DNA from 3 places in the Micromonospora sp. NBC_01740 genome. Region 3 is predicted to be linked to each of the others. Evidence: predicted binding sites of a transcription regulator. Region 3 holds the regulator's gene; each other region holds the start of a gene.
What was found. Region 3 encodes HrcA, which represses chaperone genes, less so after heat shock. Its sites were predicted from a motif close to GGTTNGCACNCTCNNNNNGAGNGTGCNAACC; they were not measured.
Positions count from the first base shown of each region.

Region 1: groES (co-chaperone GroES) is a predicted target of HrcA. The motif match lies at 4,632-4,662, and genes of this name have one in related genera.
Region 2: groL (chaperonin GroEL) is a predicted target of HrcA. The motif match lies at 4,539-4,569, and genes of this name have one in related genera.

Region 1 covers NZ_CP109150.1:565,128-574,948, forward strand. Annotated here, with positions in the region: gene guaB (IMP dehydrogenase) at 1-67, opposite strand, end outside; gene OG989_RS02505 (DUF5319 domain-containing protein) at 253-663, shown strand; gene OG989_RS02510 (helix-turn-helix transcriptional regulator) at 822-1,646, opposite strand; gene OG989_RS02515 (WhiB family transcriptional regulator) at 1,899-2,282, shown strand; gene groL (chaperonin GroEL) at 2,467-4,113, opposite strand; gene groES (co-chaperone GroES) at 4,184-4,498, opposite strand; gene OG989_RS02530 (THUMP-like domain-containing protein) at 4,748-5,971, shown strand; gene ybaK (Cys-tRNA(Pro) deacylase) at 6,035-6,514, shown strand; gene OG989_RS02540 (sugar ABC transporter substrate-binding protein) at 6,708-7,805, shown strand; gene OG989_RS02545 (ATP-binding cassette domain-containing protein) at 7,911-8,735, shown strand; gene OG989_RS02550 (sugar ABC transporter permease) at 8,732-9,821, shown strand, end outside.
Region 2 covers NZ_CP109150.1:948,276-958,096, forward strand. Annotated here, with positions in the region: gene OG989_RS04550 (dienelactone hydrolase family protein) at 1-576, opposite strand, end outside; gene OG989_RS04555 (helix-turn-helix domain-containing protein) at 640-1,266, shown strand; gene OG989_RS04560 (GNAT family N-acetyltransferase) at 1,442-2,371, shown strand; gene OG989_RS04565 (hypothetical protein) at 2,463-2,660, shown strand; gene groL (chaperonin GroEL) at 2,720-4,342, opposite strand; gene OG989_RS04575 (DUF3824 domain-containing protein) at 4,617-5,726, opposite strand; gene OG989_RS04580 (cold-shock protein) at 5,941-6,144, opposite strand; gene OG989_RS04585 (GNAT family N-acetyltransferase) at 6,355-6,888, shown strand; gene paaN (phenylacetic acid degradation protein PaaN) at 6,972-8,645, opposite strand; gene OG989_RS04595 (matrixin family metalloprotease) at 8,860-9,408, shown strand; gene OG989_RS04600 (hypothetical protein) at 9,411-9,821, shown strand, end outside.
Region 3 covers NZ_CP109150.1:7,246,151-7,255,971, forward strand. Annotated here, with positions in the region: gene OG989_RS31560 (SDR family NAD(P)-dependent oxidoreductase) at 1-356, shown strand, start outside; gene ppk2 (polyphosphate kinase 2) at 431-1,339, shown strand; gene OG989_RS31570 (hypothetical protein) at 1,533-2,498, opposite strand; gene OG989_RS31575 (ABC transporter ATP-binding protein) at 2,512-3,456, opposite strand; gene OG989_RS31580 (GntR family transcriptional regulator) at 3,486-3,875, opposite strand; gene OG989_RS31585 (16S rRNA (uracil(1498)-N(3))-methyltransferase) at 4,161-4,895, opposite strand; gene dnaJ (molecular chaperone DnaJ) at 4,943-6,088, opposite strand; gene hrcA (heat-inducible transcriptional repressor HrcA) at 6,162-7,184, opposite strand; gene OG989_RS31600 (DUF4870 domain-containing protein) at 7,429-8,127, shown strand; gene hemW (radical SAM family heme chaperone HemW) at 8,168-9,391, opposite strand; gene OG989_RS31610 (enoyl-CoA hydratase-related protein) at 9,411-9,821, shown strand, end outside.

The DNA.
Region 1 (9,821 bases), 640 kb from region 3:
GCAGGTGGCCGCCCAGCTCGCCGTTGTCGGCGCCGGCCGGTAGATCGGTGCTGGGCGAAAATTCCACGATTGCTCCCCTGAGCTGCTCGGACGGGCTTCAGCGAGGTGGCGCGGGCGGGCACCGGCACACGCCGGGTGACGGGCGCGTCGTCCCATCGTACCCACCGGCACGGGCCGTCCCCGGGCGGTGGCAGCCCAGGTCACCGGTGGCGGGGGCGGACGCGGCCCTGGCGTTGGGTCTACGGTGAGGGGGTGCACGACGAGCCCATCGACCCCTTCAACGGCGACCCGGCAGATCCGGCCGCCGGCCTGCACGATCCGGGCGACGACGCCCCGCTCGACCCGCTGACCGACGTCGAGCGTCAGGACGTGCTGGAGGATCTCGCCGACCTGGAGATCTACCAGGCGCTGCTGGCGCCGATCGGGGTGCGCGGGCTGGTCATCGAGTGCGAGGACTGCCGGGAGCCGCACTACTTCGACTGGGACCTGCTGCGGGGCAATCTGCGCCACCTGCTCAGCTCGGGGCGTCCCCGGGTGCACGAGCCGGCCTACGACCCGGACCCGGACCACTACGTCACCTGGGACTACGCCCGTGGCTACGCCGACGGGGTGCACGACACCCTGACCGAGGGCGCCGACGAGGAACCCGACGCCGAACGCTGAGGCGGGCCGGGGCCGCACCGGCGGGGCCCGGGCCGCCCGCCCGGCTCCACGCCCCGAGGCCCCCGGCTCCACGCCCCGAGGCCCCCGGCTTCACGCCCCGAGGCCCCCCGGCTCCCGCTCCGAGGCCTTCCGGGCGGCCGGGCGGCCGGGGGTGCGGTTCAGGCCACCAGGCCGGCGCGGAAGCCGGCCGCCACCGCGTGCGCGCGGTCCCGCGCGCCGAGCTTGCGGAACAGCCGCCGCGCGTGGGTCTTCACGGTGTCCTCCGAGACGAACAACTCCCGGCCGATCTCGGCGTTGCTCTTGCCCTCCGCCATGCCCAGCAGCACCTGGAGTTCGCGTTCGGTGAGCCCGACCTGGGACCGGCCGCCGCGCGGGCCGGGCCCGGACCGCCGACCGGGGGGCGTGGCCTCGACCGGCTCGTCGGCGGGCTCGGCCGGGTCGTCGCCGCGCTGCGACGGCACCACCGTCGGGGTGCCGCCCGGGCCGTCGGGGGCCGTCGCCTGCCAGCCGGGTCCCGGTTCGGCCGGCGGCCGGCCGGCCGGGCCGGTACGGGCGGGACCGCCGACCGCCGCGGTGTCCCGGGCCGGGTCGGTGGCCGGGCGTCGGGCTGCCCGGCCGGGCGAGGAGAGCAGCAGCAGGGCCTTGGCCACCGCGCTGGTCAGGTCCTGGTCGACGCCCTGGATGAGGCCCCGGGCACCCGCGCTGATGGTGGCCGCGGCGGCCTCCGACTCCTCCGTGCCGAGCAGCAGCACGGAGGCCTGCGGCGCGCGGGCGAGCACCCGCCGGACGAAGCCCGCGCTGTCCGGCCGGGTGAGGGCCGTGTCCGCGAGCACCACGTCGGCCGGGCGCTCGGCCAGCCGCAACATCACCTCGGAATCGGAGACGGCCGTCCGCACCACGGCGGACAGCCCGAGCCGTGCCGCCGCGGACGCCAGATGCTGCGCCGCGAGCGGTGTCCGAACGCACACGAGAACCGTACGCACAGTGGTCTCCTCTCCGTCCAGAAGCAGACCATGACCGGGTCGGGTCGCGAGGGGGTTCGGGCAATCCTCCGAACTTTTCCGACAAGTGGGGCATATGCCGCTAGTTGCCGGAAGTTTTCGATCACAGGTGTGTGAGCCGGCGACGGCCCGGGTACGGAGGTCCCAGGCCGGAAACGGCGCGCCTGCGCGGACCGTCGCCCGGACGCCGATTCACCAGGATCTGCGCGGTGCCGCGCGGGAGGAGGGGTGCTGATGTCGAACGTACGCAGACTGCCCGGACCCATCGTCGACCTCTGGGACTGGCAGCGGCTCGGTGCCTGCCGGGGCCGGGACAGCGCGCAGTTCTTCCACCCGGACGGCGAGCGTGGCTCGTCCCGCCTGCGCCGGGAATCCGGCGCGAAGGCCGTCTGCCGCGCCTGCCCGGTACGGGCCGAGTGCGCCGCCCACGCCCTCGCCGTACGCGAGCCGTACGGCGTCTGGGGCGGCTTCAGCGAGTCGGAGCGGCTGCGGCTGCTCGCCGTCGGCTGGGAGGACCTGGCCGACCGCCGGCAGAGCCGGGTCGACGTGGCCCGGCTGGAGGCCCGCCTGGGCCAGCCGCACCGGTCGACCGTCCCCGCCCAGCGCAAGATCGCCTGAGCCGGCAACCTCCGCGATAGACCACACCGACGCCGCGTCCCCGCCCGGGGACGCGGCGTCGCGGCGTTCCCGGCCCGGGGGGCGTGACCACCGACCGGCCGGTGGCCACGCCCCCGGCCCGTTGAAAGGCGTCGGGGCGCACCGCCACAGGGACGGTGCGCCCCGACTGGGCGTACGGCGAGGGTCAGAAGCCCGGGCCGTGCTGGTGGCCGTGGCCGTGGCTGTGGCCGTGCCCACCGGCGGCGGCCGGCTCGGCCTTCTCCGGCTTCTCCACCACGAGGCTCTCCGTGGTGAGCAGCAGGCCGGCGATCGACGCCGCGTTGGTGACCGCGTTGCGGGTCACCTTCACCGGGTCGACGATGCCGGACTTCGCCAGGTCGACGTACTCGCCGGTGGCGGCGTCGAGGCCGTGGCCCCACTCCTTGCCGGCGACCTTCTGCACCACGACGTAGCCGTCGTGGCCGGCGTTCTGGGCGATCCAGCGCAGCGGCTCGACCAGCGACTTGCGCACGATCGAGACGCCGACCTTCTCGTCCCCGGTGAAGCCGAGGTCGTCGTCGAGCGCCGGCAGGATCTGCACCAGGGCGGCGCCGCCGCCGGGGACGGTGCCCTCCTCGACCGCGGCCTTGGTGGCGGCGATCGCGTCCTCGATGCGGTGCTTGCGCTCCTTCATCTCGACCTCGGTCGCGGCGCCGACCTTGATGACCGCGATGCCGCCGGACAGCTTGGCCAGCCGCTCGGCGAGCTTCTCCCGGTCCCAGTCGGAGTCCGAGGCCTCGATCTCCTTGCGGATCTGCGCGACCCGGTCGGCGACCTCGCTCGACTTGCCGCCGCCGTCGACGACCGTCGTGTTCTCCTTGTCGACCACCACGCGCCGGGCGGTGCCGAGCACCTCCAGGCCCACCTGGTCGAGCTTGTAGCCCAGCTCGGGCGCGACCAGCTCGGCGCCGGTGAGGATCGCCATGTCCTGGAGCATCGCCTTGCGCCGGTCACCGAAGCCGGGGGCCTTGACCGCGCAGACCTTGAGGGTCTTGCGGATCGAGTTGACCACCAGCGTCGACAGCGCCTGGCCGTCGACGTCCTCGGCGATGATCAGCAGCGGCTTGCTGTTCTGGAGGACCTTCTCCAGCAGCGGCAGCAGCTCCTCGATCGCCGAGATCTTCTGGGTCGTGATCAGGATGTACGGGTCCTCCAGGACCGACTCCTGCGACTCCATGTCGGTGACGAAGTTGGGCGAGATGAAGCCCTTGTCGAACTGGAGACCCTCGGTCACGTCCAGCTCGGTGTGCAGGGCGGAGCCCTCCTCGACGGTGATGACACCGTCGCGGCCGACCCTCTCCATCGCCTCGGCGATCAGCTCGCCGATCGTGGCGTCCTGCGCGGAGATCGTCGCGACGTGCGCGATCGACTTCTTGTCGGCGACCTCGACCGCGCGGCCGAGCAGCGCCTCGGAGACCTTGGCGGCCGCCGCGTCGATGCCCCGCTTGAGGCCGGCCGGGTTGGCGCCGGCCGTGACGTTGCGCAGGCCCTCGCGGACCATCGCCTGGGCCAGCACGGTGGCGGTGGTGGTCCCGTCGCCGGCGACGTCGTTGGTCTTGGTCGCCACCTCCTTGACCAGCTGCGCACCGAGGTTCTCGTAGGGGTTGGTGAGCTCGATCTCCTTGGCGATGGTCACGCCGTCGTTGGTGATCGTGGGCACACCGAACTTCTTGTCCAGGACGACGTTGCGCCCGCGCGGGCCGAGGGTGACCTTGACCGCGTCCGCGAGGGCGTTGACACCGTGCTCGAGCAGGTGCCGGGCGTCGTCCGAGAAGCTCAGGATCTTCGCCATGAATGTCCCTTCGAAGCGACGTCGCCCCGGCCCGGCGAGCCGGACCGGGGCGACGACACTGATCGGTTGCTTACTTCTCGATGACCGCGAGGACGTCGCGGGCGGAGAGCACCAGGTACTCCTCGCCGGCGTACTTGACCTCGGTGCCGCCGTACTTCGAGTAGAGGACGGTGTCGCCGACCTTCACGTCGACCGGCACGCGGTTGCCCTTGTCGTCGATCCGGCCCGGGCCGACAGCGAGGACGGTGCCCTCCTGCGGCTTCTCCTTGGCGGTGTCGGGGATCACGATGCCGGAGGCGGTGGTGGTCTCGGCCTCGTTCGCCTGGACCACGATGCGGTCCTCGAGCGGCTTGATCGCAACCTTGGTCGCGGTAGTCACGGGCATACCCTCCCGGGTACTTGGTTTCGTTACCGGCCGGCATGCCGACCAGCGTCAATCTGCCACATGCCACCGGGCGGGGCCGTCGTCGCGGGTGCCGGTCCGCCTGGCGTTCAGCAGCCGGACCATGGGGCCCGGAAGCTGGCACCCTCGGGGTGAGAGTGCTAATCGCAGGTTATTCCTCGGCTAGCACTCCGTCAAGGAGAGTGCCAACCCGCCGGCCGGCGCGTCGGGTCCGCCGACCACAATGAACGGGTGGATCTCGACCAACTCGCCGCCCTGCGTACGCCCGAGGGGTCGGCCGCGCTCGCCGCCGCCGCGCGGGTGGCCGGCGGTGATCCGCTGACCGCGGCGGCCGCGCTCCGCTCTACGGGGCTGCCGGCCGACCTGGCGTCGGCCGCCCTCACCCAGGCCGAGCTGCGCCGCCGGGCAGTCGGCAAGTTCGGGCCGGCGGCGGCCGGGATGTTCCTCACCCGGGCCGGGCTGGAGCAGGCCACGCGGGGCGTCGTCGCGGCACGGCGGGCCGAGCGGCTGCGGGCCGCCGGGGTGCGCGTCCTCGCCGACCTCGGCTGCGGCCTCGGCGCGGACGCGCTCGCCGCCGCCCGCGCCGGCATCCGGGTGTACGGCGTGGAGGCCGACCCGCTGACCGCCGCGATGGCCGCCGCGAACGCCGAGGCGGCCGGGCTGGCCGAGCTGTTCACGGTGGAGTGTGGCGACGCCACGGCGTTCGACGTGGACCGGGTCGACGGGGTGTTCTGCGACCCGGCGCGCCGGAAGGCGGGCACCGGGCGGCGGATCTTCGACCCGAACGCCTACTCGCCGCCCTGGGACTTCGTCGTCGGGCTGGCGGAGCGGGTGCCGCACACCGTCGTGAAGGTGGCGCCCGGCATCGACCACGCGCTGGTCCCGGCGAGCGCCGAGGCGGAGTGGGTGAGCGTCGACGGCGACCTGGTCGAGGCGGCCCTGTGGTGCGGCGAGCTGGCGCAGGTCCCCCGCCGCGCCACCCGGCTGCACGGCAAGGAAGGGCCCCCTGTCGACGCCTCCGGCAGCGGAAGGGTCCCCTGCTGGCAGTTGACGGGCTCCGGGGACGCCGAAGCACCGGTCGGCCCGGCGCGCCGCTTCCTGTACGACCCCGACCCGGCGGTGGTCCGCGCGCACCTGGTCGCGGAGCTGGCCGAGACGCTGGGCGCGACGCTGGCCGACCCGAGCATCGCCTACCTCTACGCGGACGCGCCGACGCCGACGCCGTTCGCCCGCTGCCTGGAGGTCACCGACGTGCTGCCGTTCTCGCTCAAGCGGCTGCGGGCGCTGCTGCGGGAGCGCCGGGTCGGGCGGGTGGAGATCCTCAAGCGCGGGTCCGCCCTGGAGCCGGAGAAGCTCCGCCGGGACCTGCGGCTGACCGGGGGCGAGGCGGCCAGCCTGGTGCTGACCCGGGTCGCCGGGGCGCCGACGGTGCTGGTCTGCCGGCCGGTCGGGTAGCGCGCGAGGGCGTCCGGCCTTTTCGGCTCGCGGGTCGTACGGGGCCGGGTTAGCTTGACCGTCATGGCGGGACAGGGCACTCCGGCGACCGCGCTGCTGACCAAGCGGAAGATCGCCCACAGCACCCATCCGTACGACGTCTCCCCGGACGCGCCCCACTACGGCGCGCTGGTCGCGGCGGCCCTGGGGGTGCCGCCGGAGCGGGTCTTCAAGTCGCTGGTCGCCGAGGTCGACGGCGCGCTGACGGTGGCGGTCGTGCCGGTCACCGGCGAGCTGGACCTCAAGGCGCTCGCGGCGGCGGTCGGCGGCAAGCGGGCCGCCATGGCCGACCGGGCGGTCGCCGAACGGGCCACCGGCTACGTGCGCGGCGGGATCAGCCCGCTCGGCCAGCGCCGGCGACTGCCCACGGTGCTCGACTCGTCGGCGCTCGACCATCCCACCGTCTACGTCTCGGCGGGCCGGCGCGGGCTTCAGCTCCAGCTCGACCCGCAGGATCTCGTCGCCCTCACCGGGGCGGTCACGGCCCCGCTGTCGGCCCGCTGAGCTGCACCGCTCCCGTCAGCCCCGAGAGAGCGCTCCCCGGTGGACGACGGCCGGGTGTCAGGGACGTTGCTGAATTGTTACTGCCGACAACAAACTCGCCACCTCGGCGCTCTTGTGCCCACGGCGCGAACCGGAATACGTTGCCGGACACAACAAACCAACATCATCCCCCACCCCCGAAAGGACCCTGCTGATGCGCAAGGGCTTCCTCACCTTCGCCGCCGTGGGCCTGCTGGCCGCCGGCGGCCTGACCGCCTGCGGCGACGACTCCGGTTCCGATGCCGGCGGCTCCACCGAGAAGAAGCCGAAGATCGGCGTGATCCTTCCGGACAGCAAGTCCTCCGCCCGCTGGGAGGGCGCGGACCGAAAGTTCCTGACGGAGGCGTTCCAGGCGGCCGGCGTCGACTTCGACATCCAGAACGCCCAGGGCGACAAGACGGCGTTCCAGACCATCGCCGACCAGATGATCACCAACGGCGTGACCGCCCTGATGATCGTCAACCTGGACTCCGGCACCGGCAAGGCCGTCCTCGACAAGGCGAAGTCCCAGGGCGTGGCGACCATCGACTACGACCGGCTCACGCTGGGCGGCTCGGCCACCTACTACGTCAGCTTCGACAACGAGGTCGTCGGCAAGCTCCAGGGCGAGGGCCTGAGCAAGTGCCTGACCGACAAGGGCGCCAAGAACCCGGTGGTGGCGTACCTCAACGGCTCGCCGACCGACAACAACGCCACCCTGTTCAAGAACGGGTACGACTCGGTGCTCAAGCCGAAGTTCGACTCGAAGGAGTACACCAAGGGCCCGGACCAGAACGTGCCGGAGTGGGACAACACCCAGGCGGCCACGATCTTCGAGCAGATGCTGACCCAGCAGCGGGGCAAGATCGACGGCGTGCTCGCCGCCAACGACGGCCTCGGCAACGCGGCCATCTCGGTTCTGAAGAAGAACAAGCTCAACGGCAAGGTCCCGGTGACCGGCCAGGACGCCACCCCGCAGGGCCTGCAGAACATCCTCTCCGGCGACCAGTGCATGACCGTCTACAAGGCGATCAAGGAGGAGGCTAAGGCCGCCTCGGACCTGGCCATCGCGGTCGCCAAGGGTGAGAAGAAGGAGACCGGCCAGACGGTCAAGGACCCGGAGGGCGGCCGGGACGTCCCGTCGGTCCTGCTGACCCCGAAGCTGATCTTCAAGGAGAACGTCAAGGACGTCATCGCCGACGGCTTCGTCACCAAGGACGAGGTCTGCGCCGGGGCGTACGCCAAGCTCTGCGCCGACGCCGGCATCAGCTGACCCGTACCCGATTCCACGCGCACGCCGCCCGGCACGGACCCTGTGCCGGGCGGCGGTTCGCGCCGGACGGGATCCGAGACCTCCCCTCCACCTGAAGGAGCCCCCGTGTCCGCAACCCCCCTGCTGGAACTACGCGGGATCGACAAGAGCTTCGGTCCCGTCCAGGTCCTGCGCGACGTCGCCTTCACCGCCCACCCGGGCGAGGTGACCGCGCTGGTCGGCGACAACGGCGCCGGCAAGTCGACCCTCGTCAAGTGCATCAGCGGCATCCACCCCACCGACGCCGGCGAGTTCCGCTTCGACGGCCGACCGGTGACCATCAACAGCCCCCGCGACGCCGCCGCGCTCGGCATCGAGGTCGTCTACCAGGACCTCGCGCTCTGCGACAACCTCGACATCGTGCAGAACATGTTCCTCGGCCGGGAGAAGCGCAGCGGCATCGTGCTCGACGAGCCGACCATGGAGCAGATGGCCGCCGACACCCTCGCCGGGCTCAGCGTACGGACCGTGAAGTCGCTGCGGCAGCACGTCTCCAGCCTCTCCGGCGGCCAGCGCCAGACCGTCGCGATCGCCAAGGCCGTGCTCTGGAACAGCAAGCTCGTCATCCTCGACGAGCCGACCGCCGCGCTGGGCGTCGCGCAGACCGCCCAGGTGCTCGAACTGGTCCGCCGGCTCGCCGACAACGGCCTCGCCGTGGTGCTCATCTCGCACAACATGAACGACGTCTTCGCCGTCTCCGACCGGATCGCCGCGCTCTACCTCGGCCAGATGGTCGCCCAGGTGAAGACCACCGACATCACCCACTCGCAGGTGGTCGAGCTGATCACCGCCGGTCGCTCCGGCGGGCTCGGGCTCGCCGCCGAGCCGACCAACGGCGGCAACGGGAACGGCGCAGGGCGGGCCGGCAGCAACTCAGGAGGCGTCCGATGACCACCACCGTCGTGCACAAGGACGGCCCGGCGGCCGTCACACCGCCGGCCACCCTCGCCAGCCACGTCCGCAACTACGTCGGTCGGGTCCGTGGCGGCGACATCGGGGCGCTGCCCGCCGTACTCGGCCTGGTCGTGCTCTGCACGGTCTTCTCGATCATGCAGCCGACGTTCCTCAGCGCCGGCAACTTCGCCAACCTGTTCACCCAGGGCGCCGCGGTCACGCTGATCGCCATGGGGCTGGTCTTCGTCCTGCTGCTCGGCGAGATCGACCTCTCCGCCGGCTTCGCCAGCGGCGTCTGCGCCGCCATCCTCGCCAACGTGGTCACCGTGCTCGGCTACCCGTGGTACGTGGCCGTGATCGCCGCGATCGTCACCGGCGTGGCGATCGGCACCACCCTCGGCTTCCTCGTCGCGAAGATCGGCATCCCGTCGTTCGTGGTGACCCTCGCCGGGTTCCTCGCCTTCCAGGGCATCGTGCTGATGCTGATGGAGGAGGGCGCCAACATCTCGGTGCGCGACGAGGTGCTGGTGGCCATCGCCAACCGCAACCTCCCGCCCGTCCTGGGCTGGCTGCTGGCCGCGGTGGCGGTCGCCGGCTACGCGGCCGTGCAACTGCTCCGGCACCGTACGCGGGTCGCCCGGGGTCTGGTCACCGACCCGATCGCGGTGGTCTTCGCCCGCATCGGCGGGCTGGCGCTCGTCCTCGGCGTCGCGGTCTTCATCCTCAACCTGGAGCGCAGCCGCAACGTCGTGATCAGCTCGCTCAAGGGCGTGCCGATCGTGGTGCCGATCATCGCGGTGCTGCTGGTCTTCTGGACCTTCGTGCTCCAGCGCACCAGCTACGGCCGGCACGTCTACGCGGTGGGCGGCAACAAGGAGGCGGCGCGCCGCGCCGGCATCAACGTGGACCGCATCCGCATCTCGGTCTTCGTGATCTGCTCCTCGATGGCGGCCGTCGGCGGCATCGTCGCCGCCAGCCGGGCCAACTCGGTGGACCCCAACACAGGCGGCAGTGATGTACTGCTCTACGCGGTCGGCGCGGCCGTCATCGGAGGCACCAGCCTCTTCGGCGGCAAGGGCCGGG
Region 2 (9,821 bases), 1.0 Mb from region 3:
GAGGAACTCCCGCGAGCGCCGCAGCACCAGTGCCGTCGCCTCCGCGTCGTACGACGGCAGCGTGCTGTCGGTGAACAGGTGCTGGTCGCCCGGGTAGACGAACAGCTCGCCGAGGTCGGGGCCGACGATGCCGACCAGCTCGCGGGCGGCTTCGATGTCGCCCTCCAGGGCGAAGAACGGGTCGGCGTCCATACCGTGGATCTGCACCGGAACCCCGGCGGGCCAGGGGCCGACGGCCCATTCGCCGGTGACGGGCAGGCAGGATTCGTAGAGCAGCGCGCCACGGGCGCCGGGCCGGGTCTGGGCGAGCCGCTGGGCGGTGGCGGCGCCCCAGGAGAAGCCCGCGTGGACCAGCCCGTCGGGCAGCTCGGCCACGGCCCGGTCGGCGCGCTCGCGCAGCACCTCGCGCCCGATGCGTTTCGTGAGCGCGAAGCCCTCGTCGAGGGTCGCCGGGCGTTCACCGTCGAACAGGTCGGGGGTGTGCACGCTGTGCCCGCCCGCCCGCAACTGTTCGGCGAACTCGCGCAGCCCCTCGGTGAGCCCGTGCAGATGGTGGAACAGGACCACGTCGGCCATCTCTACACTCCTGTCAACAGACGACAACGATCGAATGATCCATGATTCTAGAACGGTCGAGAAATGTCGAGCAATGAGCGGATCCCGGACTACGACCTCGACGAGCTGCTCGTGGTCACCGCGCCCGCGCAGCTTCGCGCGCTGGCCGATCCCCTGCGCGCCACCCTCCTGGAGCTGCTCCTGGAGCGGGCCGCCACGGTGACCGAGCTGGCCCGGGCGGTCGACCGGCCGAAGAGCAGCGTCGCCTACCACGTGACCGCGCTCGTCGACGCCGGCCTGCTCAAGGTGGTGCGGACCCGGCGGGTGCGGGCGATCGACGAGCGGTACTACGGCCGGGTTGCCCGCACGCTCTACATCGGCGCGCTCACCCGTCCCGAGGACAGACAGGTCGCGACCGCCGTCAACGGGCTCGCGGAGGCCGTCGCCGAATCGGCCGTCGCCCACGCCGCCGACGACCTGCGCTGCACCCTCGTGCACGCCCGCATCCCGATCGAGGAGGTACGCGCGTTCTGGGCCGAGGTGCAGGCGCTGGCCCGCCGCTTCGCCCAGATCCCCCGGTCCGGCGACCAGGTGTACGGATTCGTCGCCGGCCTCTACCCCACCGACGCGCCGACCCTTCCCGAGCGCGAGCCCGAGCCGGAGCGCGAGCCGAAGCCCGAGCCCGAGCCGAAACCCGGGCCGGCCGGCTGAGGCGATCGGGTCGGTCGCGGCACGCCACGGCGGACCGACGTGGACGAGCCCTCGCCGCACGTGGACTGGTCGCCGGCGCGGTCCGCCGGCCGGGCGGCGCCAACGGGGGCTCTTCCCAGGCGCCAGCAGGGGCTCTGCTTAACAGAAGCGCTCCGGTGACCTAGGGTCGGCGTCCATGGACCTGAAGATCGTCGAGCTGGGACCCGACCGGCGGCCCGCCGTGGTGGAGCTCTGCGGGCGGGCACTGGACCTGCCGGAGGACGCGGCCGAGGCGCCGGCTGTCGTGGACACCCTGTGGGCGCGGGCCGCCGCCCACCGCCCGGTGTTCGCGTGGGGCGCGCACCGGCAGGGGCGCCTCGTCGGTGTGCTCATCGGCTCCCTCGCCGCCGGCGACGGCGACGCCCGTGGTCACGTCGACCTGGTCGCGGTGGCACCGGAGGAGCGGCGACGCGGTGTCGGGAGGGCCCTGCTGGCGACCGCCGAGGCGCGGTTCGCCGAGCTCGGCGCGGTGGAGGTGCTGCTCGCCGGGAATCCGCCGTACTACGCCTGGCCCGGGATCGACGTGCGCTACACCCCGGCGGTCTGCGCTGCGCTGGCGCTCGGCTACCGGCAGGACCGGACGGCGTGGAACATGACCGCCGACCTGTCGTACGACGGCTCGCCCGCGCTGCGCCCGACGGAGCCGGCGGAGGCGCGGCTGGCCGGGCAGGGCGTCACGGTCCGGCGCGCCGAGGCGGGTGACCTGCCGGCGCTGGCGGAGTTCGCCCGCGCCACCTTCGGCGGGGCCTGGGACGCCGAACTGGCCGGCTCGGTGGGCCGGGAGGGGGCGGGCTGCCACCTGGCCGAGCGCGACGGCGTGGTGCTCGGCTTCGCCGCGTACGGGTCGTCGCGGCCGAGCTGGTTCGGCCCGATGGGCACCGCCCCGGCGGCCGAGGGCTCGGGGATCGGCGGGGTGCTGCTGCGCCGCTGCCTGCGCGAGCAGCGGGCGGCGGGCGTGACGGCTGCGCAGATCGGCTGGGTCGGGCCGGTCCCGTTCTACTCGGGCAGCGCGGGTGCCCGGATCGAGCGCGTCTTCTTCCTGTACCGCAGGACGCTCGGCGACTGACAACGGGGCGAACGGGATATAGACCCTCATAACGCCATTCGCCCGCATTGGTGATCGTCGCGCCCTACCGTTTCCGGTAGAGGAGGCAGCCATGACCACGGACGACGAACGCCCCGGCCCGTTGCCGTTCGACCGGCTCGACTACGGCGACGCCGAGCAGCAGGCGGAGATGGCCGGCGTCGACGAGCCGGCCGACGAGCCGGTGACGCTGGTCGACGAGCCGGTGCAGATCCCGCAGCCGTACGACCGGGCGCAGAAGAGACGCAACCAACGGCCACTGCCGACGTGACAGCGCAAGGGGCGGACCGCTGACGCGGCCCGCCCCTCACGGCGTTGTCGGAGCTGGACTCAGAAGTCCATGTCCCCGCCACCCGGACCAGCCGGGGCGGCCGGGGTCTTCTCCGGCTTGTCCGCCACGACGGCCTCGGTGGTGAGGAAGAGCGCCGCGATCGACGAGGCGTTCTGCAGCGCCGAACGCGTCACCTTGGCCGGGTCGATGATGCCCGCGGCCAGCAGGTCGACGTACTCGCCGTTGGCGGCGTTGAGGCCGTGACCCGGGTTCAGGTTACGGACCTTCTCCACCACGACGCCGCCCTCGAGGCCGGCGTTGACGGCGATCTGCCGCAGCGGGGCGTCCAGCGCGACCTTGACGATATTCGCACCGGTCGCCTCGTCGCCGACCAGGTCCAGCTTGTCGAAGGCGGTCTTGCCGGCCTGCACCAGCGCGACGCCACCACCCGGGACGATGCCCTCCTCGACGGCGGCCTTCGCGTTGCGGACGGCGTCCTCGATGCGGTGCTTGCGCTCCTTGAGCTCGACCTCGGTGGCCGCGCCGACCTTGATCACCGCGACGCCGCCGGCCAGCTTGGCCAGCCGCTCCTGCAGCTTCTCGCGGTCGTAGTCGGAGTCGCTCTTGTCGATCTCGGCCCGGATCTGGTTGACCCGGCCCTGGATCTGCTCGGCGTCGCCGGCACCGTCGACGATGGTGGTCTCGTCCTTGGTCACCACGACCTTGCGGGCGCGGCCCAGCATGTCGAGGCCGACGGCGTCCAGCTTGAGGCCGACCTCCTCGCTGATGACCTGGCCACCGGTGAGGATGGCGATGTCGGCCAGCATGGCCTTGCGGCGGTCACCGAAGCCCGGCGCCTTGACGGCGACGGACTTGAAGGTGCCCCGGACCTTGTTGACGACCAGGGTCGCCAGGGCCTCGCCCTCGATGTCCTCGGAGATGATCAGCAGCGGCTTGCCCGACTGCATGACCTTCTCGAGGATCGGGAGCAGGTCCTTGACCGACGAGATCTTGCTGTTGACGATCAGGAGGTAGGGGTCGTCGAAGACGGCCTCCATGCGCTCCGGGTCGGTCATGAAGTAGGCCGAGATGTAGCCCTTGTCGAAGCGCATACCCTCGGTGAGCTCCAGCTCCAGCCCGAAGGTGTTGCTCTCCTCGACGGTGATGACGCCTTCCTTGCCCACCTTGTCCATCGCCTCGGCGATGATCTCGCCGACGCTGGTGTCACCGGCGGAGATGGAGGCGGTGGAGGCGATCTGCTCCTTGGTCTCGACGTCCTTGGCGAGCTTGAGCAGCTCCTCCGAGACGCTGGCCACGGCGGCCTCGATGCCCCGCTTCAGGGCCATCGGGTTGGCACCGGCGGCCACGTTGCGCAGGCCCTCGCGGACCAGGGCCTGGGCCAGGACGGTCGCCGTCGTCGTGCCGTCACCGGCGACGTCGTCGGTCTTCTTCGCGACCTCCTTGACCAGCTCGGCGCCGATCTTCTCGTAGGGGTCCTCGAGCTCGATCTCCTTGGCGATGCTCACACCATCGTTGGTGATGGTGGGGGCACCCCACTTCTTCTCGAGGACGACGTTGCGGCCCTTGGGGCCGAGGGTCACCTTCACGGCGTCGGCGAGCTGGTTCATGCCCCGCTCGAGGCCGCGGCGCGCCTCTTCGTCGAACGCGATCATCTTGGCCATACGGCGTTGTCCTCCTGGACACTCACGGGCCACCCGGAGTGTGTGTCCCGGATGGGCCGCCTGGTGTACGCACCTTGGGACGTCGCCACCTGGCGACGACGACGTCTCCTCGGCCGGGCCGGATAGCCCGCGACGACCGGCCATGTGCCGCAGCCGCGTCTGGACGCCGCTACGACCGTGGCCCTACCGCCCCGACCATTGGCACTCACGGTATGCGAGTGCCAATGACTTGTTTAGCACTCTCCCCTGCCGAGTGCAAGCACGATCGCCCCGGTCAGCCGAGTTCACCGGTCAGCCGGGCGCTGTCCACCGGCCCCTCGTGGGCGCGCTGCTCGGCGTACGTGACGACCAGGCCGACCAACTGGGCGAGGTGGGTCGGCAGGGCCAGCACCGCGCCCACCAGCGTCACCACGAGCACGCCGACCGCCGTGCCGGGCGACTCCAGCGGGGTGGTGCCGAACGGCAGCGTGCCGATGCCCTCCACCATGCCGGCGGCCCCGCTGCCGACGATCACCGCCGCCGCGACCAGCGCCACCCGGCCGAGCAGCAGACCGAGCCGGTCGTGGAACATCCGGAAGGAACGGCCGATCGGGTGCTGCCGCTCGAACAGGTAGACCGGGCCGGCCATGCTCAGCGCGAAGGCGAAGTAGATGCCGGGGATCACGCAGAAACAGACCCCGAGCCCGATGATCACGCTCATCAGCAGGGTCCAGCCCCAGAGGCCCAGCGCCCGACGCGCCCCGTAGGAGAGGGCCGCGCCCACGCTCACCGGCTGACCGGCCGCCTGCCGGGTGACCACCCAGGTGCCGGCCGCCCAGCCCAGGCTCTGCACGAAACCGAAGACGAGGGCGCTGCCGAGCACCACGAACAGCAGGACGCCCGTGTCGGTCAGGAAGGTGTCGGGCAGCGCGGCGGGGTCGTCGGCCATCGACTCCTCCCACTTGGCGCTCGGGTCGACGACCAACGAGAGCATCGACACCACCAGGGCCGGCAGCACCTGGGTGAGCAGCAGGATCGGCAGCAGCAGCCGCCAGCCCCGGCGCACCGCGCCGACGCACCGGCCGAACCAGCCGTTGACGCCCGCGCCGGGCGGGGTGACGAGCAGGTCGGCGGGGTCGAGGCCGTGCCCCGGCGGGTACCACCCGTGGACCGGCTGCCCGGGATAGGCGCCCGGCTGCCCGGGATAGGCGACCGGGGCGCCCGGGTACCACGGCTGCCCGCCGTACGGGCCGGAGCCGGCCGGGTACCCGCCGGTGGGCGGGAAGACCCAGTCCTGCGGCTGTTGCGGGCCCGTCGGCGCAGCACCGCCCGGGCCGACGGGTGGTGTCGCGGAGGGGTCGGGCTCTCCCGGGGGCGGTGCGGCCTGGGGTGGCTGGTCGGACATGAACCCTCCTCAGCGATGGCTGGAACGGCTCACGATCCTTCCCTGCCGACGCAACCGCGCCGAAGCCCGCCCCCGTGCAGCGGACCGGCAGACTGCCCGGCCCCGTGGAGCGGACCGGCCGACGACCGCCCGGACCACCGGGCCGCCCCCGGCCGGCGCCCCACGACCGGTGGTCGGGAGGTCGGTCGGCGCGGGGGCGCGGGAGGGACGCCCGTCAGGCGATGACGCGCACGCGCTCGGCCTGGGGGCCCTTCTGGCCCTGGGCGATCTCGAACTCGACCCGCTGGCCGTCGTCCAACGCCTTGTAGCCGTCCATCTCGATCGCCGAGAAGTGGACGAAGACGTCCTGCCCACCGTCGACGGCGATGAAGCCGTAGCCCTTTTCGGAGTTGAACCACTTCACGGTGCCCTCTGCCACGGTGCACTTCCTCACTCTGCGCGGCGTTCCACGACCCCGGAGGCCGGGCGGGCCGGCACCGGAGGACCACCGGCTCGGCGATCGACGAGGGCCGCTGAAACGGTGACCGAAATCGCACGCTACACGAAGCGTGACGACACCGCACGACCACAAATCGGACATACGCCGATCGAACGCCATCGGCCGTCATCGTTGTGATAGGCATTCGGCATGACGAGCACGCCCGACGGTCCGAGGCCGACGCGGCGGGCGCAGATCCGGCGGGTCCGCCCCCCGGACGCGGCTCGGATGCGGGCGCTGCGGCTGGAGATGCTCGCCGACGCCCCGCTGGCCTTCCTGGAGACCCTCGCCGACGCGGCGGCCCGGTCGCACGCCGACTACGCGGCCAGGATCGCGGCCGTCTCCGTCGGGGCGGGCACCGCCCAGTTCGTCGCGGACCCGGGCGGCCGGCTCGTCGGGCACGCCGGCGGCACGGTGGCCCCCGGGGAGCCGGGGCTGACCGTGGTGTACGCCGTCTACGTCACCCCGCCCTGGCGGGGCACGGGCCTCCTCGGCGACCTCGTCGACGCGGTCGCGGCCTGGTCCCGCGCCTGCGGGCGCCCCGAACTGATGCTGGAGGTCGTGGTCGGCAACGACCGGGCCTACCGCGCGTACCGGCGGCTGGGCTTCGTCGACACCGGCGTACGCGTCCCGCACCCCACGGTCCCGGCGCTCACCGAGCTCCAGATGCGCCGCCCGGCCTGACCCGCGCCGGTGACCCGTTCCGCCAGAACCGGATCGGCTGCCCGGAGCGGCCGGTGCGGGGCCGACCCGGGCAGCCGGGCACCTCAGGCGTGCCGGCGGGACTGCACGATGCGGAACCGGTTGGCCACGTAGGCGCCGTCGGTGAGCGCCGAGTTGGCCGCCGCGTTGGCGCCGCTGCCGTGGAAGTCGGAGAAGGCCGCCGACTGGTTCACGAAGACCCCGCCGGTCAGGTTGCAGGACAGGTGCACCCCGACCTCGATCGCCGCGGTCTCGGCCGCGTCGAGGACCGCCTCGTCGGTGGAGTAGACCGCCGCGGTGAGAGCGCCCTTCTCGCCGACCGTGGCGCGCAGGATCTCCAGGCTGTGCGCGGTGGAGTCCGTGGCGATGGCGAACGAGATCGGCCCGAACCACTCCTTCGAGTAGGTCGCGGTGTCGTCGGCCGCCAGCCTGACCACCGTCGGGGTGCGGACCACCGCGCCGGGGAAGGCCGGGTGCTCGACCGTACGCGACTCCAGCACCGCCTCGCCGACCTTGGTGACCTCGTCGAGGCGCTCCAGCACCCCGTCGTTGACGATCGCGCCGGTCATCTCCACCCCGCGCGCCGGGTCGGCGGTGATCTTGGCGACCGCCGCGGCGATCCCGCCCGCCACCTCGTCGAAGCTCTTGTGCCCCTGGTCGGTCTCGATGCCGTTGCCGGGGATCAGGATGTTCTGCGACGTGGTGCACATCTGGCCGCTGTAGAGACTCAGGGTGAAGCCGAGGTTGCGGCACATCCCGGCGAAGTCGTCGGTGGAGTCGATCACCACCGTGTTCAGCCCGGCCTTCTCGGTGTAGACCGCCGCCTGCCGCGCGTTGGCCTCCAGCCAGTCGCCGTACTCGGTGGAACCGGTGAAGTCGATGATCTTCACGGCCGGGTGCAGGGCCAGCGTGGAGGCGAGCTTCTCCCCGGGAGCCTCGGGGGCGAGCAGCACCAGGTTCGGGTCGAAGCCGGCCTCGGCGAGCACCTCCCGGGCGTACTTCACCGTGATCGCCAGCGGCAGCACCGCGCGCGGGTGCGGCTTGACGACGACCGGGTTGCCGGTGACCAGCGAGGCGAACAGCCCCGGGTACGAGTTCCAGGTCGGGAAGGTGTTGCAGCCGATCACCAGCGCCACGCCACGCGGCACCACGTGGAAGGTCTTGGTCATCCGCAGCGGGTCGCCCTTGCCGGCCGCCTTCTCCCAGCCCGCCGTCCCCGGGTGCCGGGTCATCTCCGCGTACGCGTAGGCGACCGCCTCCAGCGCGCGGTCCAGCGCGTGCGCGCCGCCCGCCTGGAAGGCCATCACGAAGGCCTGGCCGCTGGTGAACTGCACCGCGTTGGCCAGCTCGAAGATGTGCTTGTGCAGCCGGTCGAGGATCTCCAGGCAGACCCCCACCCGGGCCTGCGGGCCGGCGTCGCGCCAGCCGGGCAGGGCCGCGGTGGCGGCGGCGACCAGCTCGTCGGCGCCGGCGTGCGGGTAACGGACGTTCAGCTCGACGCCGAACGGGCTGCTCTCGGTGGCGACCCGGTCGGCCGTGCGCGGCTGGTCGAGGGGGAAGTCACCGCCGAGGTACGCCTCGAAGGCGGCCTTGCCGTCGGCGGCGGCGGTCTCGCCGTAGACCCGGGGGCTGGGCGACTCGGGGTAGGCGGACCAGTACCCGCGCTCCGTGATCGCGGTCAGCGCCCGGTTGAGGGTGTCGGCGTGCCTGTCGTACAGGGGGTGCGGGGTCTCCGTCATGCCCGCCATCATGCAACAGGAACCCCTCAGATCAGTAGGGCCGTGTCACAACTCGGATCGTGAGCTGCCAGTCCGTCCAGCCGCCGAGGCAGCGGCGGCGTCGCCGCACGCCCGCACCCCCTCGGGCGAACCGGGGTCCGGGGAATTCGGGTCCACATCGGATGCCCCGGGTCGGTTACAGTGACGACCTTCTATCTATATTCGAGGAGGTTCTGTGGAGCAACGAGAGTCTGCCTTCCGTCGCCGGCCGGCCTGGTCGACGCTGATGGTGTCCGGGATGCTCGCCGCGTCGGCCCTGTTCGCAACCCCTGCCGCGGCTGACGTGGGAATCGCCGGAAGCGCCTGCAACGCGGTCGACGGCGGGGAACTCGTCTACGATGACTTCACCAAGTACAACGACTCGCTCAATCACGCGGTCAACCAGTGGAACGCGCTCAATCCCATCGACGTCAGAGCGGACGACGCCTGGAGTTACTCCGACGTCGACGTCAGCGACAGCAATGACGGCGGGAACGGCACGGTCGCCTACTACTCCTGCGTAGCCGGCGCGGACGACATCGTCATGAACACCCACTATCTCGACAGTTACAGCACCTCACGTGATCACGCCGCGATGACCCACGAATTCGGGCACGCCATCGGTCTCGACCACGGTCCTGAAGTTGCGGTCATGGACCCCTACTCGACCGACTACAACCCGAACATGAACAACAATTTGCAATCGTGGGACATCAGCACCTATCACAGCAAATGGGGGTACTGAAGATGAACCACCGGCTGAAGGCCCCGTTCGTCGGGCTGGTCGCCCTTGTCCTGGCCGTCGGCGGCTGGTTCACCTACCAACAGCTTCGCCCGGCTCAGACCCACCCGGTTTCGGTGAGCTTCGCGTTCGACACCACCAACCGCGCCAAGGTCGCCGGCTACGCCGATGCGGTCGTGGTCGGGACCGTCACTGGCGTCGCGGAGGTACGCCAGGGTGAGCGCGGCGCCCCCCACACCATCTTCAAGGTCGCTGTTTCCGACAAGCTCAAGGGCGACGTCGAGGACACCATTCTCGTCGACCAACTCGGCGGAACCCGCGGGAAGGACACCTGGACTGTCGAGGGCGTCCAGCAACTCGCCGTCGGCTCCGCGTACGTCCTGCCCCTCACCAGCCGGAACGGGTCCGACGAACAC
Region 3 (9,821 bases):
GGGGCGGCCGGATCGTCAACGTCTCCTCCCGGGGTGCCTTCCGGGGCGAGCCGGAGCAGCCGGCGTACGGGGCGAGCAAGGCGGGGCTGAACGCGCTGGGGCAGTCGCTGGCGGTGGCCCTCGCCCCGTACGGCATCACGATCGCGACGGTCGCCCCGGGCTTCGTGGAGACCGACATGACCACCGGACACCTGAGCGGGGAGCGGGGCGCCGCGATCCGGGCGCAGAGCCCGTTCAACCGGGTGGCCCGCCCCGAGGAGATCGCCGCCGCCGTGCACTGGCTCGCCTCCCCGCAGGCGGAGTGGGCCTCCGGCACCATCGTCGACCTCAACGGCGCCTCCTACCTGCGCAGCTGACCGGCTTCGTTCCTCAACAAACTCCCAGCGTGGCGGGGGTGACGGTGGGCAGTGCCGGGGTAAGGGTTGCCGGCATGACGGACAGCGTGCTGGACCTCACCGACGACTACCAGGTGGTCGACGGTCACGACGACGATCCCGTACTGCTGCGCCCGGACGGCAGCCCGGTGGACACCTGGCGGGAGGACTACCCGTACGACGAGCGCATGGAGCGCACGGAGTACGACCACCACAAGCGGCTGCTCCAGATCGAGCTGCTGAAGCTCCAGGACTGGATCCGGGAGTCCGGCGAGCGGCTCGTGATCCTCTTCGAGGGGCGCGACGCGGCCGGCAAGGGCGGGACGATCAAGCGCTTCATGGAGCACCTCAATCCGCGCGGCGCGTCGGTGGTGGCCCTCGCCAAGCCGAACGAGCGGGAGTCCACCCAGTGGTACTTCCAGCGGTGGCTCGGGCACCTGCCGGCGGCCGGCGAGATCGTGCTGTTCGACCGGTCCTGGTACAACCGCGCCGGGGTGGAGCGGGTGATGGGCTTCTGCACCCGCAAGGAGTACCTCGAGTTCCTCCGCCAGGCCCCCGAACTGGAGAGGATGCTGGTGCGCTCGGGCATCCGCCTGGTCAAGTTCTGGTTCTCGGTGTCCCAGAACGAACAGCGCACCCGGTTCGCCGTCCGCCAGGTGGACCCGGTGCGGCAGTGGAAGCTCTCCGACATGGACATCGCCTCGCTCGACAAGTGGGACGAGTACACCGAGGCCAAGGAGGCGATGTTCTTCTACACGGACACCGCCGACGCACCGTGGACGGTGCTGAAGAGCAACGACAAGAAGCGGGCCCGGATCGAGGCGATGCGCCACGTGCTGAGCCGCTTCGACTACCACGACAAGGACCACGAGGTGGTCGGCGTACCGGACCCGCTGATCATCGGCCCGGCCGGGCTGGACCTGGACCCGGAGGAGCAGACGGTGCACGTCTTTCCCAGGCTCTGACCCCCGCCGGACGCGCGCCCCGACCACGCTGGCCGAGATGCCCTGGCCAGCGACGGTCAAGGACGAGGCCCGCACCGCTGGTGACCGACCCGTCGGGCCGCGGCCTCCGGGCCGGAGGTCACCGTCGTCGCGGTCAGCCCACAGCAGGGTACGAAAGGATCTGTCCTGTATCGAATACAGGCTGGCTCACGATTCAGTGCAGCCGGAGTGTCCGGCGCACCGTGACGACGAGCAGGACGACAGCGCCGCCGACCAGCAGGAGGGCCTGGAGCGACTGGAACAACCAGAATCGACTGGCTGGATGGACGTCGAAGGCCGCCTGGTATCCCTTGGCGAGCAGGCAGTCTTGTTCGGCGAGTTCGGCCCGGCTCGACGACGGGTCGACGCCGGCGGCGGGTGGGCACACGCTGGACAGCGAGCCGTCCGCCACCCGGCCGTCCGGGGCCACCCGCATCTCGGCGACGATGACGTCCCCGTTGGCGATGAGAGCGTCCCGGCTCACGCCGACCTGCCGGTCCGGCTTGGCGTAGAGGTCGTGACTGACGATGACCGCAGGGATGGCAACGGCGATCACCGCCACGGTGACCGCCATGGCCGGCACGGTGCGGCGCAGGATGGCGCTGGCGGCGGCGCCGACTGCGAATGCGAAGAGCCACCACGCGGCAGGCGCGAGGCCGACGATGTTGAACTTGCCGGGGTTGGTGAAGGAGGAGTCAGGGAAGGCACCCTCGAACACCGCGTTCCACCGACCGACCATCACCGCCAGGGCTGCCCCGGCGACCACGACGGCCACGCACAGCAGGCCGAGCTTGGCGAGGATCCAGCGTAGCGTCGTCACGGACTGGGTCCAGGCCATGCGGAACGTGCCGCGCTCCATCTCCCGAGCCACGAGGGGCGCACCCCAGAAGGCACCGATCAGTGCCGGTCCCACCAGGGGCAGGTAGCCGAAGACCTGGTAGACGGCGTGGTAACGGTCGAACATCCCGCGGTTGAAGTCGTGACACACCGGCGACGATCCCGGGCAGCCGTCGGGAGCGTGGCCTGCCGCCCACGAGGTGGCTTCGAGGGCGGAGACCAGGAGTATCCCGCCGAGCAGAATCAACGCCCCGAACGTGACCAGCAGCTGGGCGCGGTGCTGACGGTAGGTCAGCCAGACCATCTTGCTCTCCTTCTCAGTTCGCCCGGACGATGTTGGGGCGGGGCAGCGCTGCGGCGTCGGGGTCACGCAGGTAGGTCAGGACGAGGTCCTCGAGGGACAGGGGACGTTCGGTCCACCGCTGGTCCGCAACGGCACCGGCGCCGCGGACCAGCATCGTGGCCTGCCGGCCGGTGCTGCTACGGGCGACGACGGGCAACTGGGCGGCCACCGCCTCGGCGCTGTCCGCCGGACCGGTCAGTAGCCGGTGCTCGGAGAGCAGGTCGTCGATGTCCCCGCTGACCTGCACACGGCCGCCGTTGAGAACGACCAACCAGTCGCAGGTGCCCGCAAGGTCGGGCACCACGTGCGAGGAGAGCAGGACGGTCATGCCCGTCTCCGCCACGGCGGACATCAGGCTGCTCGTCACGTCGTGTCGGGCCAGGGGGTCCAGGTCGGCGAGCGGCTCGTCCAGCACCAGCAGGTCGGGCCGCTTGGCGATCGCCAGGGTGAGCGCCACCTGGGTCTGCTGGCCGCCGGAGAGCCTCGCCACCCGCCGGTCGAGCGGGATCCTCAACTCGTCGAGCCTGCCGCGGGCCAGGTCGTCGTCCCAGTTCGGATTCATCACCCGGCCGAACCGCATCATCTCCGCGACGGTGAAACCGTCGTAGAGAGGCTTCTCCTGGGCCAGGAACGCGATCCGGGACAGCGCGGCGCCGTCGCGTCCCACCGTCGTGCCGAAGACGCGGACCGACCCCCGAGTGGGTTGCAGCAATCCGACGATCATGTGGAGGAAGGTCGTCTTGCCCGCTCCGTTGGGGCCGACCAGCGCGGCGACCCGACCGGCCGGTACGGCCACCGAACACTCGCGCAGCGCCCAGGTACGGCGGTACTGCTTGCCGAGCCCGGTCGCCTCCAGCGCATTGCCCTCCCGTCGCGCATGGGCCGGATGCTCCTCCGGAGACCTGCCCAGTCCTGGCATGTTCACGACCACCGCATCCTCACTCGTCCTCACGCCGACCGCCGGAACGAATCCATCAACACCGACGCGAACAGCGCCTCCACGTCCTCCTGGTCCAGGCCGGCGCGGCGGGCCTGGCCGACCCAGGCGGACAGCTGGGCGGCGAGTCGGGCCTGCTCACCCGCGTCGGCGGTCCGCAGCGACCGACGGACGAACGTGCCCTGCCCCGGGCGGCCGATGGCGAGGCCCTCCCGCTCGAGCTCCCGGTATGCCTTGAGCACCGTGTTGGGGTTGATCGCCAACCGCGCCACCACCTCCTTGGCGGTGGGAAGCTTGTCGCCGGGTTGAAGAACCCCTAGCCGGAGCGCGTGTTTCACCTGGTGGACGAGCTGTAGATAGGTGGAGACCCCGGACCCACGATCCAGATGGAACTCGATCAACTCCGCCCCCTTTCACTATTTCAATAGTGAAAGGGTGAAGGGGTGAGGGGGCCCTGTCAAGCCACTCCGACGGATCGGCAGTGACTCGCCGCGATCACGCGGGCGTGACGCCTCCGCCGACCACCGGAATGCGCGACAGCCCTGGCACGATGGCGGTGCTGCGGCGCTGAGCCCCCGAGGCGTTCACGTCGCCGCCGAGAGCGGCCCGGCGCACGGGGATGAGCGCAGATCCGAGACAAGATGGGGCCGGCCGGCGCCCCCGATGCGGCTGCGGCGTACCGACGGTCACCAGTGGCCGAGGCGGGTGGCCAGGACACTGAGGGCGGCCACCCCGGCGGTGGACGTACGCAGCACCGAGGGCCCCAGCCGCACCGGCCGGGCGCCGGCCTCGGCGAAGGCGGTCAGCTCGGCCGGGGCGATGCCGCCCTCCGGGCCGACGACCAGCACGATCTCACCGGCGGCGGGCAGCTCGACGGTGGTCAGCCGCTCCCGCGCCTCCTCGTGCAGGACGAACGTCGCGGCGGCGCCCGCGATCCGGCGGGCCACCGTCGCGGTGGACTCGTCGGGGGCGCCGGCCACCACCGGCAGCCACGACCGGCGGGCCTGCTTCGCCGCCTCGCGGGCCGTCGCCACCCACTTCTCCCGGGCCCGGGCGCCCCGGTCGCCGCGCCACTGCGCCACCGAGCGTGACGCAGCCCAGGGCACGATCTCGTCCACCCCGACCTCGGTCATCGCCTGCACGGCCAGCTCGCCCCGGTCGCCCTTGGCGATGCCCTGCACCACGACGAGCCGGGGGACGGCCGCGTCGACGTACCCCCGGGAGATGACGTCGAGTTCGAGGCTGCCCCGGCCGACGGCCGTGACCACCGCGGACGCGGTGCCGCCCCGGCCGTCGGCGAGCAGGAGTTCCTCGCCGACGCGCAGTCGTTGCACCGTGGCGGCGTGGTGCCCCTCGGGGCCGCCCAGGGTGAGCTGGTCGGCGGTGGGCAGCGACTCGACCAGGAACAGCGGCGCGGACACGACGATCAGGCTAGCCGCCCCGGCGGACGCCGGGGCGGTCAGGCCGCTCAGGCGTGGCCGTTGAAGGCGTCGCGCATCCGGGAGAAGAAGCCGCCCTGCTTGGTGAGCTCGGCGACCTCCTCGCCCCGGGTCTTGGCGAAGTCGCGCAGCATCTTCTCCTGGTCGGCGTCGAGCTTGGTGGGGGTGCGCACGTCGAGGTGGACGTAGAGGTCGCCTCGGCCGGTGCCACGCAGGTGCGGCACGCCCCGGGCGCGCAGCCGCAGCGTGCTGCCCGGCTGGGTGCCGGCCTTGACGTCGACCGTCTCCTCGCTGTCCAGCGTCTTGATGGTCAGCCGGGTGCCGAGGGCCGCCGCGGTCATCGGCACCGTGACCCGGCAGTGCAGGTCGTCGCCCTTGCGGGAGTAGACGTCGTGCGGCCGCTCGTGGATCTCCACGTAGAGGTCGCCGGCCGTGCCGCCGCCCGGGCCGACCTCACCCTGCTGGGCGAGGCGGATGCGCATGCCGTCCTCGACACCGGCCGGGATCTTGACGGTCAGCGAACGGCGGGTGCGGACGCGGCCGTCGCCGGCGCAGGTCGGGCACGGGTGCGGGATGGTGGTGCCGTAGCCCTGGCAGACCGTGCACGGCCGGGCGGAGACCACCTGGCCGAGGAAGGTGCGCTGCACGGACTGCACCTCGCCCCGGCCGGCGCACGCCTCACAGGTGGCCAGGTGGGTGCCGGCCGCCGTGCCGGCGCCGGAGCAGGTGGTGCAGAGCACGGCGGTGTCGACGGTGATCGGCGCCTCGACGCCGAACGCGGTCTCGTGCAGGTCCAGCTCCAGCCGCAGGATGGCGTCGGCGCCGGGCCGGGTACGCGGTCGCGGACCCCGCGAACCGCCGGCCGCGCCGCCGAAGAACGCGTCCATGATGTCCTGGAAGCCGACGAACGGCCCGGCGCCGCCGGGGCCGCCCGGGCCACCCGCACCCCCGCCCCCGGGGGCGAGCGGGTCACCGCCCAGGTCGACGATCTGCCGTTTCCGGTCGTCCGAGAGGACCTCGTACGCGGCGTTGATGTCCTTGAACTTCTCCTGGGCCTCCGGATCCGGATTCACGTCCGGGTGGAACTGCCGCGCCAGCTTGCGGTAGGCGCGCTTGATCTCGTCGTCGGAGGCTTCCCGGCTCACGCCGAGAATGCCGTAGTAGTCCCTGGCCACTGCGTTCCGTGTCCTCATGTTCGTCTCGCGTTGCGCCGGTCGGCGGCCGGAGCCGGCCGTCGGCCCTGACTGGTCAGTTCTGGGCCAGCAGCTCGCCCACGTAGCGTGCCACGGCCCGCACCGTGGCGATGGTGCCGGGGTAGTCCATCCGGGTCGGCCCCAGCACGCCGAGGCCGCCGACGCTGGTCGCGCCCGGCCCGTAGCCGGTGCTGACCACCGAGGCGGCGCGCAGGTTGTCGATCTCGTTCTCGTCGCCGATCAGCACCCGCGTCGTGCTCGGCTCCGCCTCGCCGATGAGCTTGAGCATGACGACCTCCTCCTCCAGCGCCTCCAGGATGGGGCGCAGGGAGCCCTGGAAGTCGAGCAGGCCGCCGCGGGTGAGGTTGGCCGTCCCGGCCAGCGCGATCCGCTCCTCGTGCCGCTCGATCAGCGTCTCCAGCAGCACGGTGGAGAGGGTGGTCATGGCCGGGCGCAGGTGGGGCACCGACTCCTCGACGAGCGCCTGCACCAGCGGCGGGGTCTCCGACAGTCGGGTGCCGACCAGCTTCTCGTTGACCAGCCGGCGCAGGTCCGTGACGTCGTCGGCGGGGATCGGCGCGGGCAGCTCGACCAGCCGCTGCTCGACCCGGCCGGTGTCGGCGATCATGACCAGCATCAGCCGGGTGGTGGAGATCGGCACCAGCTCCAGGTGACGCACCGAGGAACGGGCCAGGCTCGGGTACTGCACGACGGCGACCTGCCGGGTGAGTTGCGCCAGCAGCCGGACGGTGCGGTGCACCACGTCGTCGAGGTCGACGGCGCCGACCAGGAAACGCTCGATCGCCCGGCGCTCGGCCGGGCTGAGCGGCTTCACCCGGGACAGCCGGTCCACGAAGAGCCGGTAGCCCCGGTCGGTGGGCACCCGGCCGGCACTGGTGTGCGGCTGGCGGATGTAGCCCTCCTCCTCCAGCACGGCCATGTCGTTGCGGACGGTCGCCGGTGAGACCCCCAGCTGGTGCCGCTCGACAAGCGCCTTGCTGCCGACGGGCTCCTGCGTGGCGACGTAGTCCTCGACGATCGCGCGCAGCACGGCGAGCTTGCGGTCGTCGAGACCCATCCTCCCCACCTCCTGTCGCACGTCGGCCCCGGCACGCGGGGGGCCGGGGCGGGCTGCTGGCACTCGACTGTAGCGAGTGCCAGTCTACGTCGGCGGGGCCGCCCGCGCGATGATCGACCTGGGGTGATCAGTCCGATCGGCGACCGCGCGGGCCCACCCGACGCCCCCGTGGGGCCGGTGTTCCGGGCGTCCCGGCCGGTGTCGCGCTGGTGCCGCCTTGCCGGCTGCCCCTACCGTGACCTTCATGACTGAACCACCTCGCCCTCCCGGAGCGGGGGACCCCGGCTTCCCGCCGGACCCGACCGCCCCGTCGGGGGTTCCCGGCCCCGCCGGCTCCGGCGACCCCACCGCACCACTGTCCGGGGCACCGGGCCCGGGCAGCCATCCTCCACCCGGTGGCTATCCGCCGCCCACCGGTGACCAGCCGCCGTCGGGCGGCTACCCTCCGCCCGGCGACTACCCACCGCCCGGTGGCTATCCCCCGCCCGGCGACTACCCGCCGCCCGGGGGCTACGGACCGCCCGGCGGCTACGGAGCGCCGGGGGCCGGCTATCCGACCGGTGGCGGCTACGGACCGCCGACGGGCGGCTACGCCAGCAACGAGGACAAGAACTGGGCCCTGATCGCCCACTTCGGCGGCGCGGCCGGCGTGATCGTCGGCGGCGGCATGCTCGGCTGGCTGGCGCCGCTCATCGCGCTGATGGTCCGGGGGCAGCAGTCGCCGACCGCCCGGGCGCACGCCGCCGCGGCGCTGAACTTCCAGCTCACCTGGACGATCGTCGGGGTGCTGAGCTGGGTGGTCACGCTGATCACCTGCGGGGTGCTGTTCTTCGTCCCCATGCTCGTCTGGCTGGTGCCGCTGATCTTCGGCATCATCGGCGGGCTCAAGGCCAACGAGGGCGTGCTCTACCGCTACCCGCTGACCTACACCTTCACCAAGTGACCCGGGTCGGCCGCTCCCCCGGCCGGCCCCGGCACGCGGCTCAGGGCAGCAGGTCGCGGACGACCGCGTCGGCGAGCAGCCGGCCCCGCAGGGTCAGCACGGCCCGGCCGGCCGCGTGCTCGTCGGCGGCCAGCAGCCCGTCGGCGAGGGCCCGCGCGGCGCCGGCCCGACCGGCGTCGTCGAGGGCGTCCAGGGGCAGCCCGGAGGCGAGGCGCAGTCGGAGCATGACGTCCTCCATGTGCGCCTCGTCGGCCGTGAGCACCTCGCGGGCCAGGCCGGGCGACTCGCCGCCGGCGAGCCGCTTCGCGTACGTCGTGGGGTGCTTGACGTTCCACCAGCGCACGCCGCCGACGTGGCTGTGCGCCCCCGGGCCGAGGCCCCACCAGTCGGCGCCGGTCCAGTAGAGCAGGTTGTGCCGGCACCGGGCCGCCTCGTCGCGGGCCCAGTTCGACACCTCGTACCAGGAGAGGCCGGCCGCGCCGAGGGCGGCCTCCGCGGCGAGGTAGCGGTCCGCGGCGACGTCGTCGGAGGGGTACGGCAGCTCGCCGCGCCGCATCCGGGCGGCCAGCCGCGTGCCGTCCTCCACGATCAGGGCGTACGCGCTGACGTGGTCCACCCCGGCGGCGACGACCTGGTCGAGGGAGGCGGCGAAGTCCGCCTCGGTCTCCCCCGGCGTGCCGTAGATCAGGTCCAGGTTGACGTGGTCGAACCCGGCGTCGCGGGCCTCGCGGGCGGCGGCGACGGCCCGGCCGGCGCTGTGCGTGCGGTCGAGGATCGCCAGCACCCCCGGCGCGGCGGACTGCATGCCCAGCGAGATCCGGGTGTAGCCGGCGGCCCGCAGCGCCTTCAGCGACTCGGGCGTGACCGATTCCGGATTGGCCTCGGTGGTCACCTCGGCGCCGGGCGCGAGCCCCCAGGTGCGGTCGATGCCGTCGAGGATCCGCGCCAGGTCGTCGGCGGGGAGCAGGGTCGGGGTGCCGCCGCCGACGAAGACCGTGTCCACCCGGGGCGGGGGCGCGTCGCCCAGCACCCGGCGGGCGAGCGCCAGCTCGGCCAGCACGGTGTCGGCGTAGTCCTCCCGGCCCGCCCCGCCGCCCAGTTCGGCGGCCGTGTACGTGTTGAAGTCGCAGTAGCCGCAGCGGCTGGCGCAGAACGGCACGTGCACGTACACGCCGAAGCCGCGCGCGCCGACGGCTCGGGTGGCGGTGGCGGGCAGCGAGCCGTCGACGGGGACGGTTTCGCCTTCTGGAAGGACGCCGGGCATGGCCACTAGTGTGCCCGGCATGACCTCTCCAGACGTGCTCGTGCGGGTCGCCACGGCCCGTGGGGTGACCACCCTCACCCTGGACAGCCCGCACAATCGCAACGCGCTCTCCACGCCGCTGATGACCCAGCTGCTGGCCGGCCTCGCCGAGGCGGTCGCCGACGACGCCGTACGCGTGGTCGTGCTCGACCACGCGGGCCCGGTCTTCTGTTCCGGCGCCGACCTGAAGGAGACGGCCGCCGCGTACGCCAGCGGGAGCGTGCCGGCCGGGATGCTCGGCGACGTGCTCGCGGCGGTCTGGGAGTGCCCGAAGCCGGTGGTGGCGAAGGTGGCCGGCCCGGCCCGGGCGGGCGGCCTCGGTCTCATCGCGGCGGCCGACCTGGCGGTGTGCGCGCGGGAGGCGACGTTCGCCTTCACCGAGGTGCGGATC